Regions from separate parts of the Exiguobacterium sp. UBA6309 genome, predicted to be linked through region 2. Evidence: riboswitches for the same ligand, from Rfam matches in the RefSeq annotation. Region 2 holds a riboswitch; each other region holds the start of a gene.
The links. A riboswitch is a leader RNA that binds a small molecule or an ion and turns the genes downstream of it on or off. The one in region 2 is predicted to bind lysine.
Positions count from the first base shown of each region.

Region 1: another riboswitch for lysine. It lies ahead of B3M90_RS05890 (Na+/H+ antiporter NhaC family protein); the one in region 2 lies ahead of B3M90_RS04015 (amino acid permease).
Region 3: another riboswitch for lysine. It lies ahead of B3M90_RS11045 (aspartate kinase); the one in region 2 lies ahead of B3M90_RS04015 (amino acid permease).

Region 1 covers NZ_DJTL01000020.1:80,485-84,776, forward strand. The annotation lists gene htpG (molecular chaperone HtpG) at 1-1,025, shown strand, start outside; gene B3M90_RS05890 (Na+/H+ antiporter NhaC family protein) at 1,091-2,674, opposite strand; lysine riboswitch at 2,786-2,964, opposite strand; gene B3M90_RS05895 (hypothetical protein) at 3,057-3,794, opposite strand; gene B3M90_RS05900 (heme oxygenase) at 3,919-4,239, opposite strand.
Region 2 covers NZ_DJTL01000015.1:23,984-28,275, forward strand. The annotation lists gene B3M90_RS04005 (diguanylate cyclase) at 1-676, opposite strand, end outside; gene B3M90_RS04010 (MarR family winged helix-turn-helix transcriptional regulator) at 813-1,268, opposite strand; lysine riboswitch at 1,434-1,622, shown strand; gene B3M90_RS04015 (amino acid permease) at 1,754-3,235, shown strand; gene B3M90_RS04020 (solute:sodium symporter family transporter) at 3,785-4,292, shown strand, end outside.
Region 3 covers NZ_DJTL01000032.1:21,551-25,842, reverse strand. The annotation lists gene dapA (4-hydroxy-tetrahydrodipicolinate synthase) at 1-534, opposite strand, end outside; gene B3M90_RS11050 (aspartate-semialdehyde dehydrogenase) at 552-1,544, opposite strand; gene B3M90_RS11045 (aspartate kinase) at 1,558-2,757, opposite strand; lysine riboswitch at 2,870-3,047, opposite strand; gene argH (argininosuccinate lyase) at 3,118-4,292, opposite strand, start outside.

The DNA of each region.
Region 1 (4,292 bases), on a different contig from region 2:
CGATCTTATTCATTCCAGAGCAGGCACCGTACGATTATTATTCGAAGGAATTTGAAAAGGGTCTTGAACTCTATGCCAACGGTGTCTTGATCATGGAAAAATGCAGCGACTTGTTGCCGGATCACTTCAGTTTCGTCAAAGGGATGGTTGACTCGGAAGACTTATCGCTCAACATCTCGCGCGAGTTACTGCAACACGATCGTCAATTGAAATTGATCGCGAAAAATATCCAAAGTAAGATCAAGACACAACTCGAAGCCCTCCTGCGCGAGGATCGCACGAAGTACGAAACATTCTATCAAGCGTTCGGACGCCAGCTGAAGTTCGGTATGTATAATGATTATGGCATGCATAAAGAACAGGTGCAGGATCTGGTCCTCTTCTACTCGGCGAAGGAAAAGAAGTTGATCACACTCGCAGAATACGTCGCAGCGATGCCGGAAGATCAGGCACATATTTACTACGCCGCTGGTGAGAGTACGAATCGTCTGGATAAATTACCACAATCCGAGCTCGTCCGTGATAAAGGGTATGATATCTTGTACTTCACGGAAGAGATCGATGAGTTCGCGATCCAGATGCTCGTGACGTACAACGAGAAGACGTTCAAGTCGGTCACGAGTAGCGATTTAGGGATTGAAGCGGAGGAAGCGGAGACGACGGACGCACAAGCAGAGATGTTCCAAGCCATGCAGGAAGTGCTAAGTGGGCAAGTCAAGGAAGTCAAAGCCTCAACACGTCTAAAATCGCATCCTGTCTGCTTTGCGACGGACGGCGCTGTCTCGATCGAGATGGAGAAAATTCTGAAGGCGATGCCGAATAATGAAGGGGTAGAAGCGGTCAAGATTCTTGAATTGAATCCGTCACACGCAGTGTTCGAGTCTCTTGAAACGGCGTATCAAAACGATCGTTCAAAATTCGAGCGCTATACAAAACTAATGTATCAACAAGCATTGCTTGTCGAAGGACTCCCACTCGAGGATCCAGTAGCGTTCGCGAATGATGTGTGTTTATTGATGGTGTGAAACGAATAGATATAAAAAAGGCATTGGATGCGCGCATCCAATGCCTTTTTACGTAAAGTGTTTCATCAATCCGTTTGTAAATCCGAAGCGGTTTCGCCTTTTTTCGAGAGAACGTTCAAGACGACGACAAAGAGTACGAATGTGACAAGAGCTCCGATGAAACCGAAGACCGAAGACTCCGTGAAACCGATGACTAAATAACCGACTGCCGCAGTGACGGCACCGACTAGCGCATATGGTAATTGTGTCGTAACGTGATCGATATGATGGGATCCAGCCCCTGTCGAACTGAGGATCGTCGTATCGGAAATCGGTGAACAATGGTCACCGAAGACAGATCCAGCAAGAACAGCAGCAAGCGTCGGTAACAAGAGTGAAGCATCGACAGCCATGACGAGATCCGCACCGATTGGCAACATGATCCCGAATGTGCCCCAACTTGTTCCTGTCGAGAATGCCATCAAGCCGGCAATCAAGAATAATAAGAACGGCAAGTACGAAGCAGAAATCGAGTTGCTGATGAAGCTTGCGAGATAATCGCCTGTTTTCATATCACCGATAACAGCGATGATCGTCCAAGCAAATAACAGAATCACGACTGCTGGCCACATCGAACGCATACCAGCAACGATGCTTGCACGGTAATCGCGGCCCGGAATTTTCCGTCCGATCAGCATCAGGAAAGCAACGATTAAACTGATGACGACACCTGCGACGAGTGAACGTGTGACGTCTGTTGCCTCAAATGCTCCAATTAAAGTAAACGGGCGATTGTCGGCTGCAAGTGCCTGAGCACCTGTTCCGAGCAACGCACTGATCGTAGCAATGACGAGAACGACGATCGGAACGACGAGATCCCGGACTTTTCCGTTCGTATGTTCGTTGACCTCTTTTGCCATCCCCATCGGTGTTCCTTTTGACGCATCAAAAAGTTCACCATTCGCGGCACGGCGTTCATGCTGTTTCATCGGTCCGACAGAGACGCCAGAGTAAGCGATGTAAAGTGTTAAAAGTAACGCGAAAATCGCATAGAAGTTCATTGGAACGATCATCATGAAAGCACTAAACGCTGAGTAATCCGTAATCGAGTGCGTCGTTAAGATACCGGCGATGATGGAGATGATGAATGCGCCCCAACTCGAAAGCGGACTGATGACACAAACAGGCGCAGCTGTTGAGTCAATCAGATAGGCAAGCTTCGCACGTGAGACACCACGGCGATCCGTTAACGGACGACTGACGTTGCCGACAGCGAGACTGTTGAAGTAATCATCGATGAAAATCAAGATACCGAGTCCGAAGGCAACTAAGCGTGCACCACGCGCTGTCTTGACGTGAGTAGAAGCCCATTCACCGAAGGCACGAGCGCCACCTGATGTCTGAATGAGCGTGGAAAGGACGCCGAGCAATAACAAGAAGACAAGCAATAAGACGTTCCACTCGTTCAAGGCACCGTCTGCCCAAAAGAGACTGAAGATGTTCTTGCCGAGATAGGTTACCGTATCGATCGGATTAAAACGGTGGAGTAACAGGGCACCGACGAGAATGCCGACACCTAACGAAAGAACGACCTTTCGGGTAAAGATGGCTAATAAGATAGCTAGTAAAGCAGGTACAAGGGCAATGATGGAATCTGAATAGTTGACCATGAAAAATATCCTCCTCTTTAATAAATAGCTTAAAGATGAGACCCCGCGGCACAAAAAAAGCAAGGGCACCGGCAACAAAGCCGACACCCTCGCTGGATGCGTCTTTCTTAGCCGAATTGGAGCGCTCCATACAATTGTTATGTATGGCAATCGATCGGGTGTTTCCCGAATCGACCAACGACGATATGCTCGACACATACTGTCATTTCGGCGATGTCACCTTTCCTGTAGTCGTCTTCGTTGTCATCCTCGGACCAAGTACTGATTGAAATCGCGCCTCTACCTCATCGATAGAATAGTCATATTCTGTTCTTATGGACACTTTATCATGTATTTCAGAAGCGATTCAACCATATATTCTGATAATTTAAGATAAAGTTGTTTATTCAGCAAAATGTTGAATGAGCTGTTTCATCAAATAGGCTTGGTTTTCCTCGAATTGTTTTTTTCGATGACCGTTCGCGCCAGATGGGTGGGGGAATCCGGAAAGAAGCTGATGCTGTTCGATTCGTCCATCATGAATCAATCCACGGACTTGCGTCTCGACGACCCGACCGAGTGGAATTAATAACGCTGTTTTTTGTAACTGATTGATCTCAGCGACGAAGTGTTCTTCCGCGTAGTGCCTCAATAAAGGGCTACGATTGATCTTCGGTTGATGACCCGAGTAATTTTTTTCGCGATAAAAGACGGGTTGCTTTAACAGTGACGTTGGATGCAATAATTTCTGATGTTGATGGAATAAGCTAGTAGCCGTCTCAATTCCGAGTAATGCTGGAAGCTCGAGTGTATCAAGCATCTGGACGAGATTACGTCGCATCGTTCCAGCAAAGCTTGCTGTATATTTGACGAGGCGTGCCGTCTCTTCTAATGAAACACCATGATGGAGGGCATCCGTCGCTTCTTCGAAAGCGATTCGCATCTGTTCAAAACCTGGTGTGATCCCGATGATGACGACTTTTGCTTCAGTATTGACATATTCGCCAATCGGAGAGTAATAGACGTTCAGCTCGTTCTCCTGTTGCAATAAAAAATCGTCCGTCCATAATTCATCACGTCGTAACGTACGATCGTCAGGTAAGCTACGAATGGCTTGTTCAAATATAGTTAATGAATTCATGAAGGACCCTCTCTCTCTGTAATGGCACTATGATAACAAATAATACCATTTGTGACAATTCGACCCTTTCACTATTTGTATATAGGTATATAAAAAAGGACTCGATACGAGTCCTTTTCGTGCATCATGCGCGTTCTTTGACCGAAGCGACTTCATAAGTCAGAATCTCGCTGCCGAGCATTGGCGATTCTCCTGCCTCACTACTCGCAGGTCGACTATGTGACGCTTTAAAATCGTCACTCTCCCGCCATGCTTGAAAACTCTTCATGTCTTCCCAGTACATGTTGACGTTCATTTCATCGTGTTCTTCGATATTTTGCGTCAATAAGACCTCGACGCGGATGAATCCGTCCATCGTATCGAGTCCACTTGGACGCGTAAAACGAGGAGCGAGAGCTGCAGCCATCCCTTTTTTGACTTTAATCCGGTTCGTAACGACGATCATCATAAAATCCCCTTTCAAAAAACGAGCAACGTACTTCTTCAGTATAGTACGAT
Region 2 (4,292 bases):
AATACCCTTGATCCGTTGAACCGACAAGTGACAGTGAATCATCGAGACGGCGCCGATTGGCAAGTCCGGTCAAAGCATCCGTCATCGCTAGTTTTTGTTGATACTGAATGTTTTCGAAGTGACGGCGTAATTCCGTCAGCAGTCGAAAAGCAACAAAGCCAGCTAATAGATTAAAGAAGATATAAGCGATTGAAATTTTAAAGAATGTCGACCAACTGTTTGTCAGGATATAGATGGCAGGTAACGAATAGAGAACACCAATTGACACCAATAATTGAAAATGGCGTGTCGAGACATGAACGAATCGACGTACGATTCCGATCGTCGTAATGATTAAGACGATAATCAGTGTGGACAGATAAAAACCCTCCATTTGATCGACGGGTGTCAAAAAGTAACGTGTCCCGATGATCATTATACCGGCGACGATGGCGCTCGGGAAACCACCGAATAGCATAGCGATCGCGACTGGGATGATTCGTAAATCCACACGGGCGACATCGATCTGAATGCCATTGAATATCAACAAAACTGCAGTCAGACCACAGACACTTCCCAATATGAGGCGTGTACTCCAGCTGGAATTCAGCGAAATACGTGGTCGATTCCGAAATGGTAAGAATAAGAGAGTAATCGTCGTGAACAGTAGACAAAAGTTAATGATGAATTGATTCATGATGGACAACAAATCCTCCCAACTCCCCAGCTAACAGATTTCCATATATATACTCCAGTATACTCATCTAGGTAACGGTTAGACAGAGGTAAATGTTTAGATAAAACATAAAAAACGGTAGAAAATCTACCGTTTTTTATGAAGACGAAGTGAGCGTATCCTCATCCATCGTCAGTAAAATCTTATCGAAGACGCGAATCATCGTTTCCAGTTCTTCTTCTGTTAAAGTTCCGAAGCGATCTTGTAAATAGTTTCTTCGGACGACCTCGAGTTCCCGAAAAGCACGCTCTCCGTCATCCGTCAAAGCAAGGACAATCGAGCGACGATCTTCCGTCGAACGCGTCCGTGTGACATATCCTTGTTTATAGAGCTTATCCGTTAAAGCAGTGACTTGACTCGTCGCCAGCTCAAATTGTTCCGCAAGAAGTGTCGGACGCTGGGGACCGTTTTCTGAAAGACTCCGTAAGATGAAAAATTCGCTTCGGGTTGCTGTTCCTTCAAACAGTCGATTAAGTTCACGTCGCAGGGTACGAAGAATGACACGCATTTGTTCCTCGAGTCGGTAAGTCAGCAAATCACGTTCCTGTGGCATGCAAGCAGCATCCTTTCTCTCAGTGGACTTCTATCATTTAGTGTACTAAACATATCGGATTTTTACCATCTACTACCCCAGATTCAAAAAAGGCAATTGACAATTTCGTGGCGGTTTGTGTAATATGGCGTAGTAATAACTAATTTAATTCAGTTCTCACTCAACCAGTGGGATGGAGGTTGCAGTTCTTAAGAGTACGGTTATGGATGTCGTCAAGCGACAAATGAAGTGACCTGAAAGGAAGAATTGCCGAAATCAATCATCGCTTTGAAGATGATCGATTGGGATTAGGTCGAATAGGTCTAATACTGTCACAAGTCGGGTATCACTCACTTGTGGAGAGCTATCTTTCACGACGGTAGAATGAGGCGCATTCATTTTATTATGTTGCGTTCTCATCTTCCATCTGGAAGATGAGGGCGCTTTTTGTTTTTTCATTCAAAAAGTGTCCTCTCAAAAAATCTAAACAGAGAGAAGCGAACGAAATGAACAAACTAGATGTGAAACAAACAACAGATTCGACAGCCGAAGGATTAAAACGTGGATTACAAGCCCGTCATATGTCGATGATCGCCATCGGTGGGGCAATCGGAACAGGACTTTTCATCGCGTCCGGTGCTTCCGTTGCAGCAGCAGGACCAGGTGGTGCACTTATATCGTATGCAATCGTTGGTCTGATGGTCTATTTCCTAATGACAAGTCTTGGCGAAATGGCGGCTTATATGCCTGTCGCCGGATCCTTCTCGACATACGGGACAAAATTCGTCGATCCCTCATTCGGCTTTGCCCTCGGCTGGAACTACTGGTACAACTGGGCGGTCACGATCGCAGTTGAGCTCGTTGCAGCACAAATCGTTATGACGTATTGGTTCCCGGACGTTCCTGGATTTTACTTCAGTGCCTTATTCCTTTTACTCATGATCGGCTTGAACTACTTCTCCGTTAAAGGTTTTGGGGAAGCGGAGTATTGGTTCGCCATGATTAAAGTCGTCACTGTCATCGTCTTCTTAGTCGTCGGTGTTGCGATGATTTTCGGTGTCTTTACATCGGAGCCACCAGTTGGCTTTAAAAACTTTGCTCTCGGGGATGCGCCGTTCGTCGGTGGTATTCCTGCCGTCATCGGAATCATCCTCGTTGCTGGATTTAGTTTCCAAGGAACGGAGCTAGTCGGGATTGCCGCAGGTGAATCGGAAAATCCGAAAAAAAACGTTCCAAAAGCAGTCAAACAAGTCTTCTGGCGCATTTTACTCTTCTACATCCTTGCGATTTTCGTCATCGGGATGCTCATTCCGTATACGAGCCCGAACTTGGTTTCCAATGACATCACGGACATTGCCGTTAGTCCGTTTACGCTCGTCTTTGAAAAAGCAGGTCTTGCGTTCTCGGCAGCACTCATGAACGCCGTCATCTTGACATCTGTTCTATCTGCCGGTAACTCAGGTATGTATGCTTCCACACGGATGCTGTATACACTTGCTCGTCAAGGAGATGCACCAAAGTTCTTTGCAAAAGTGTCGAAAAATGGGGTACCGCGTAACGCCTTGCTTGCAACAGGAGCAATCGGTGCGCTCTGTTTCTTAACATCGATGTTTGGTGGACAAGTCTATCTGTGGTTACTCAATGCTTCAGGTATGACAGGATTCATCGCGTGGCTCGGAATTGCGATCAGTCACTATCGTTTCCGTAAAGGATTCCTTGCACAAGGTCATTCGTTGAAAGATTTACCTTACGTTGCACCAGCGTTCCCGTTCGGTCCGCTGTTTGCATTCGGTCTTTGTTTCCTTGTCATCGTTGGTCAAAACTATGCAGCATTCCTTGCTGATCAAATTGATTGGGTCGGGATTGCCGCGACATATGTCGGAATTCCGTTGTTCCTTGCCTTTTGGTTAGGACACAAATTTAAAAACCGGACGTCGATTGTTCGTTACGAAGAGATGGACTTCCCAGAACATCCACGTCAATCATAATGTGTGAACCACCTTCTATAAATGAAGGTAATTGAGATTGAAGACAAAGTGCAATTTTTCTCTGATGAGTCTGATGAGGAAGATTGCGCTTTTTTGTTCGTTTCGAATCGTTTTCCTGGGACAAGCATCGCGCCGCTTCGCTTCGCTGCAGGGTCGCTCTTGCTTGTTTTTCCCTAGGAAGCGATGTCGAGTGAACAAAACGCTTCTCTGATTCTCTTTCCGGGTATAAAGAAGAATGACACGTTACACGCCACTCCTACAGGAAAAAGCGCAATTTTGCGCTGTCAGAGACAAACAAGACCCGTTTTCCTGCTCGAATAGAGCGGGAAAACTGGCTTGTGTCTCGCCTGAGGAAAGGGCGTGAAGACGAGTCATTTTTGAGTCAGCCCATTTTTCTGCAATCGGAACCACCTTCTATAAATGAAGGTGGTTTTTTATTCCTTTAAATAAAAACGTTTTCTAAAATATAGTTTTGAAAAAATATAAAAAAGGAATCAATGAATACATATTCATAAAAAGAAAATATGAATAAAGAATAGGGGGAGACGCATGACTACATCTGAATTATTTTTCACATTAGGTTCTGCAGCGTTTTTCATGTTGTTCGTTGCCTACATATCCTACCGATTGACGCGTGGGAAAACACAAGGCGTCGATGAATACTTCTTAGCGGGGCGAGGATTAAGCGGTGTGTTCATTGCCGGTTCGCTACTGCTGACGAATTTGTCGGCAGAACAGTTAATTGGACTAAATGGACAATCTTTCATGGGAAACATGTCGAGTATGGCGTGGGAAGTCACGGCGGGATTTGCTGCCATCATCATGGCGATTTATCTACTCCCGAAGTTTCTCGGGCTTGGTATCTCGACGTTACCGGAATACTTAAGTCACCGGTATGATGAGACGGTTCGCCGGATGACAGTCTTACTCTTTTTACTCGGATATATGTGCGTCACGATCCCTTCAATGCTGTACTCAGGTGGGATTGCTGTCTTGCAGTTGTTCGATGTCCCTGAGTTGTTCGGCCTCAGCTATACGCAGTCCCTCTGGTTAGTCG
Region 3 (4,292 bases), on a different contig from region 2:
CGGAATTGCCGCCATCAGTTCGCCCATGAAGCTGACGTCTCCACTCGCTTCCTTAAACGCTTGGATGCGTGGATGACGTGCCAATGTCACTGCGGTTTCGACTGCGATCGCAACACCAGTCCGCGACGGAACGTTGTACAGCATGATTGGTAACTCGGTTGCATCAGCGACCGCCGTGAAGTGCGCGACGAGACCGGCTTGTGATGTTTTATTGTAGTACGGTGTGACGAGCATCGCTGCATCCGCACCGAGGCGTTCTGCGAGTAATGTCTTCTCGATTGTTACTGCCGTGTTGTTCGAACCCGTTCCGGCAATGACGGGTACTCGTCCTGCCGTGACTTGAACGGCAGTCGTCAATAGCTGTTCGAATTCCGTGTTTGTCAGTGTCGAACCTTCTCCTGTCGTTCCTCCGACGACAAGTGCCTGAATCCCCGCTGCGAGTTGTTGCTCGATCAAGCGTTCGAATACGTGTAAATCCAACTCGCCTGCTTCATTAAATGGTGTGACGAGCGCTGTACCTGCTCCTTTGAACATGAAGAACTCCTCCTTTTTTATGAATGAATCGACTGTTCGATTGCTTGGCGTGCGACTTGTACGGCGTTTGACGCGGCACCTTTTCGAATGTTGTCGGCTACACACCAGAGATGGAACGTGTTCGCGAGACTATCATCTTGTCGAATCCGACCGACGTAGACGTCGTCCGTCCCGCTTGCGTCAAGTGGCATCGGATAACGCGTATTCGCGACATCATCGATGAGGACGACGCCCGGTGCGCCTTCCAGTGCTTCACGGATCGCTGCAACCGTCGTCGGTTGTGTAAACGTGACGTTGATTGCAACCGAGTGAGAGTTCGTGACTGGAACCCGGACACATGTCGCACTGACAGGCAATGCTGGAAGATTGAAGATTTTCCGTGTTTCATCAATCATCTTCTGCTCTTCTTTCGTATAACCGTTCTCAAGGAACACATCGATATGCGGCAAGATGTTATCGTGAATCGGATGCGGATAATTGACGGGCTCTTCTCCGCGTGCCCCGCGTGCCAGATCCTCGATTCCTTTTTGACCGGAACCGGATACGGCCTGATACGTCGTATAGTTGATCCGTTCGAATCCCAGTGACTGGAGCGGTGCTAAAGCGACGACGGATTGAATCGTCGAACAGTTCGGATTCGCAATTAAGCGGTCTGTCGCTTGAATCGCTTGCGGATTGACTTCTGGCACGACGAGTGGAATCGTCTCCTGCATCCGGAAGGCACTTGAATTATCAACGACGAGTGTTCCGTTTTCAGCTAGTAATGGGGCATATTGCTCACTGATCGTTCCGCCTGCTGCGAACAACGCGACATCGATCCCGTCTTCCGTGATGTTTGGCGTCAGCGCTTGGATCGTAATATCTTCTCCCTTGAACTGCACCGTGTTCCCTGCTGAACGAGCAGAAGCGTAAGCGGACAGGCGGCTGACCGGGAAGTCCAGTTCTGCGAGTACTTGTAACATTTTTTGACCGACGGCGCCGGTTGCTCCGATGACGGCTACATGATACATGCTGTTTTCCTCCTTATAACTCGAACGCGTTTGCAATCGCTGCAACCGTCCGTTCAATGTCTGCTTGTGCAATCGTGTACGAAATGCTGATTTCTGATGTCGTGACTTGATAGAACGGGATATTCTCCGCTCGGAAGATCGCGAACAACTTTGAGGCAACACCTGTTGCATCCCGCATCCCGATTCCGACGACAGATAACTTCGCGTGCTGATCGTGGCGGTCGACCTTGACTGTCGTGAAGCGATCCATGATGTCTTTCAATGCTTCATCGAGGAACTCTTCCTCGTCGAGTGGACAGGAGAACGATAGGAAGATGTCACTGTCAAACGTCGTTTGACTGATCATGTCGATGTTGACGTGGCGGTTCGATAAGAGTTCGAAGATATCGGCTACTGCTGCGTTCGTTTGCGGTACGTGTTTGATTGATACCGTCAAGACGTTCTTCGTCACACTGACACTCGTGACCGCTTTTTGTTCCATTGTTTCCGTCGCTTCCATGATCCATGTTCCCCTTTTCGATTCAAGTGTTTTCCCGACGAAGATGTGTACGCCGTATTTTTTTCCTAGTTCGACACTCCGCATTTCCATGACCTTCGACCCGAGGGCGCTCATCTCCATCATCTCATCATATGAGATGTGCGGAATCGGTTGAGCAGTGGCATGGATTCGTGGATCAGCCGTATAGACACCGTCGACATCCGTGTAGATTTCACACCGTTTATCAAGGACTGCCGCAAGGGCAACAGCCGTTGTATCCGATCCACCCCGTCCGAGCGTCGTCACATCACCGAGTTCGTTGACACCTTGGAATCCGGCGACGATGACGACATCGTACGTTTCGAGTTTTTGTCGTAATAGATCTCCATCAATCTGTTTGATCTTACTTTTCGTATGCAATCCCATCGTGCTGATTCCCGCTTGTGCGCCTGTTTGCGATAACGCTTTGACGCCGAGTGAGTTGAGGGCGATGCTGAGTAATGAAATCGTCTGTTCTTCTCCGATGGCAAGCAGACGATCGAGTTCTCGCCGCTCAGGGCGATCCGTGATGGCTTGCGCCTGAGCGATCAAAGAATCTGTCATCTTGCCCATCGCCGAAACGACAACGACGAGTTTTTCACCTTCGGCTGCGCGACTCTTCAAATAATTCGCAATAGACTGAATCTGTTCGACAGTCGCAACCGAGCTTCCACCAAATTTAAGTACAGTTGTCACAATCCTATCTCCTTTGTCCCGATACAGAAAAAAACGACGGGCCGGTAGGAGCGTTCCTACGGCCCGTCGTTATCACGATCGGACAAACGAAGACAAAGTCATTCGTTCTTTTACGTAAGATAGCGCTCCGAAACATCGGTTTCGGCAGTACAACGGATCTTAACCGTTGTACCAGCAAATGAGAAGAAGCATCTTCTCGTTCACTTCGGCGGACTTCCCCTTTCACATCATTCAGCATGCTTGCCTTCAAGAATGATGCTACTCATGTCATCCGCGCCTCTATCTGTCGGTTGTTAGTTACAGTTATAGCAGACATCTTTTGTTAAATCCAGTTATTTGACTAATTTTTTTCAAAATCCGTCAAGTCGCAAGATGCTGCTTCGCGAGTTCGAGTTGCTTCGACACGGCAGCAAACCCTGTACCGCCGTAGCTTGTCCGGCGTGCCACTGCTTGAACCGGATCGAGGAGCGGATAAACGTCTTCTGTGATGTCTGGATGGAACCTTTGATACGTTTCGAGACTCAAGTCCTTCAGGAAACAACCGTTTTGCACACAGTAGAGGACGGCTTTCCCGACGATTTCGTGTGCTTCGCGGAATGGTATGCCTTTCGTCACAAGGTAGTCGGCGAGTTCCGTTGCATTCGAGAAGTCTTGCATTGTCGCCTTCTTGAGCGCTTCGGTCTTAAACGTCGCGGATTCAATCATTCCGGTGAAGATTTGAACGGACTTGAGAACGGTATCTGCTGTATCGAAGACTCCTTCCTTATCCTCTTGCATGTCTTTATTGTAAGCGAGTGGTAATGCCTTCATCGTCGTCAAGAAGCCCATCAGGTTGCCGTAGACGCGCCCCGTTTTTCCACGAATCAACTCAGCGAAATCAGGATTTTTCTTTTGTGGCATCATGCTCGAGCCTGTCGAGAAGGCATCGGATAACTCGATGAAGCTGAATTCTTGCGACGCCCAGATGATGATTTCCTCACAAAAACGCGAGAGATGCATCATGACGGTCGAGGCGATCCCGAGGTATTCGATGACGAAGTCGCGATCGGAGACAGCATCGAGACTGTTCGGATAAACCGACTCAAAACCGAGCAACTCGGCAGAACGGAAACGGTCGATCGGGAACGTGGTCCCCGCGAGCGCCCCCGCTCCGAGTGGTGATTTTCGGATCCGTTTTTGATTATCCGTCAATCGTTCGACATCGCGTTCGAACATCCAGAAATAAGCGAGCAAGTGATGCGCAAGCGAGATTGGTTGTGCCCGTTGCAAATGCGTATACCCCGGCATAACCGTCTCGATATGTTGCTCAGCTTGTTCCGTGATGACCGATTGGAGCTCGCGCAATGCCGTCGTCAACGCTTCGACATGCTGCTCCAGCCATAGATGTAAATCGGTTGCGACTTGATCGTTTCGGCTCCGTGCCGTATGCAGTTTCCCTGCAACTGGACCGATCTGTTCCGTCAACAAACGCTCAAGATTCATATGAATGTCTTCGTCCGCTAATGTGTAGGAATGGTCCTTTAACGTCGCTTCGA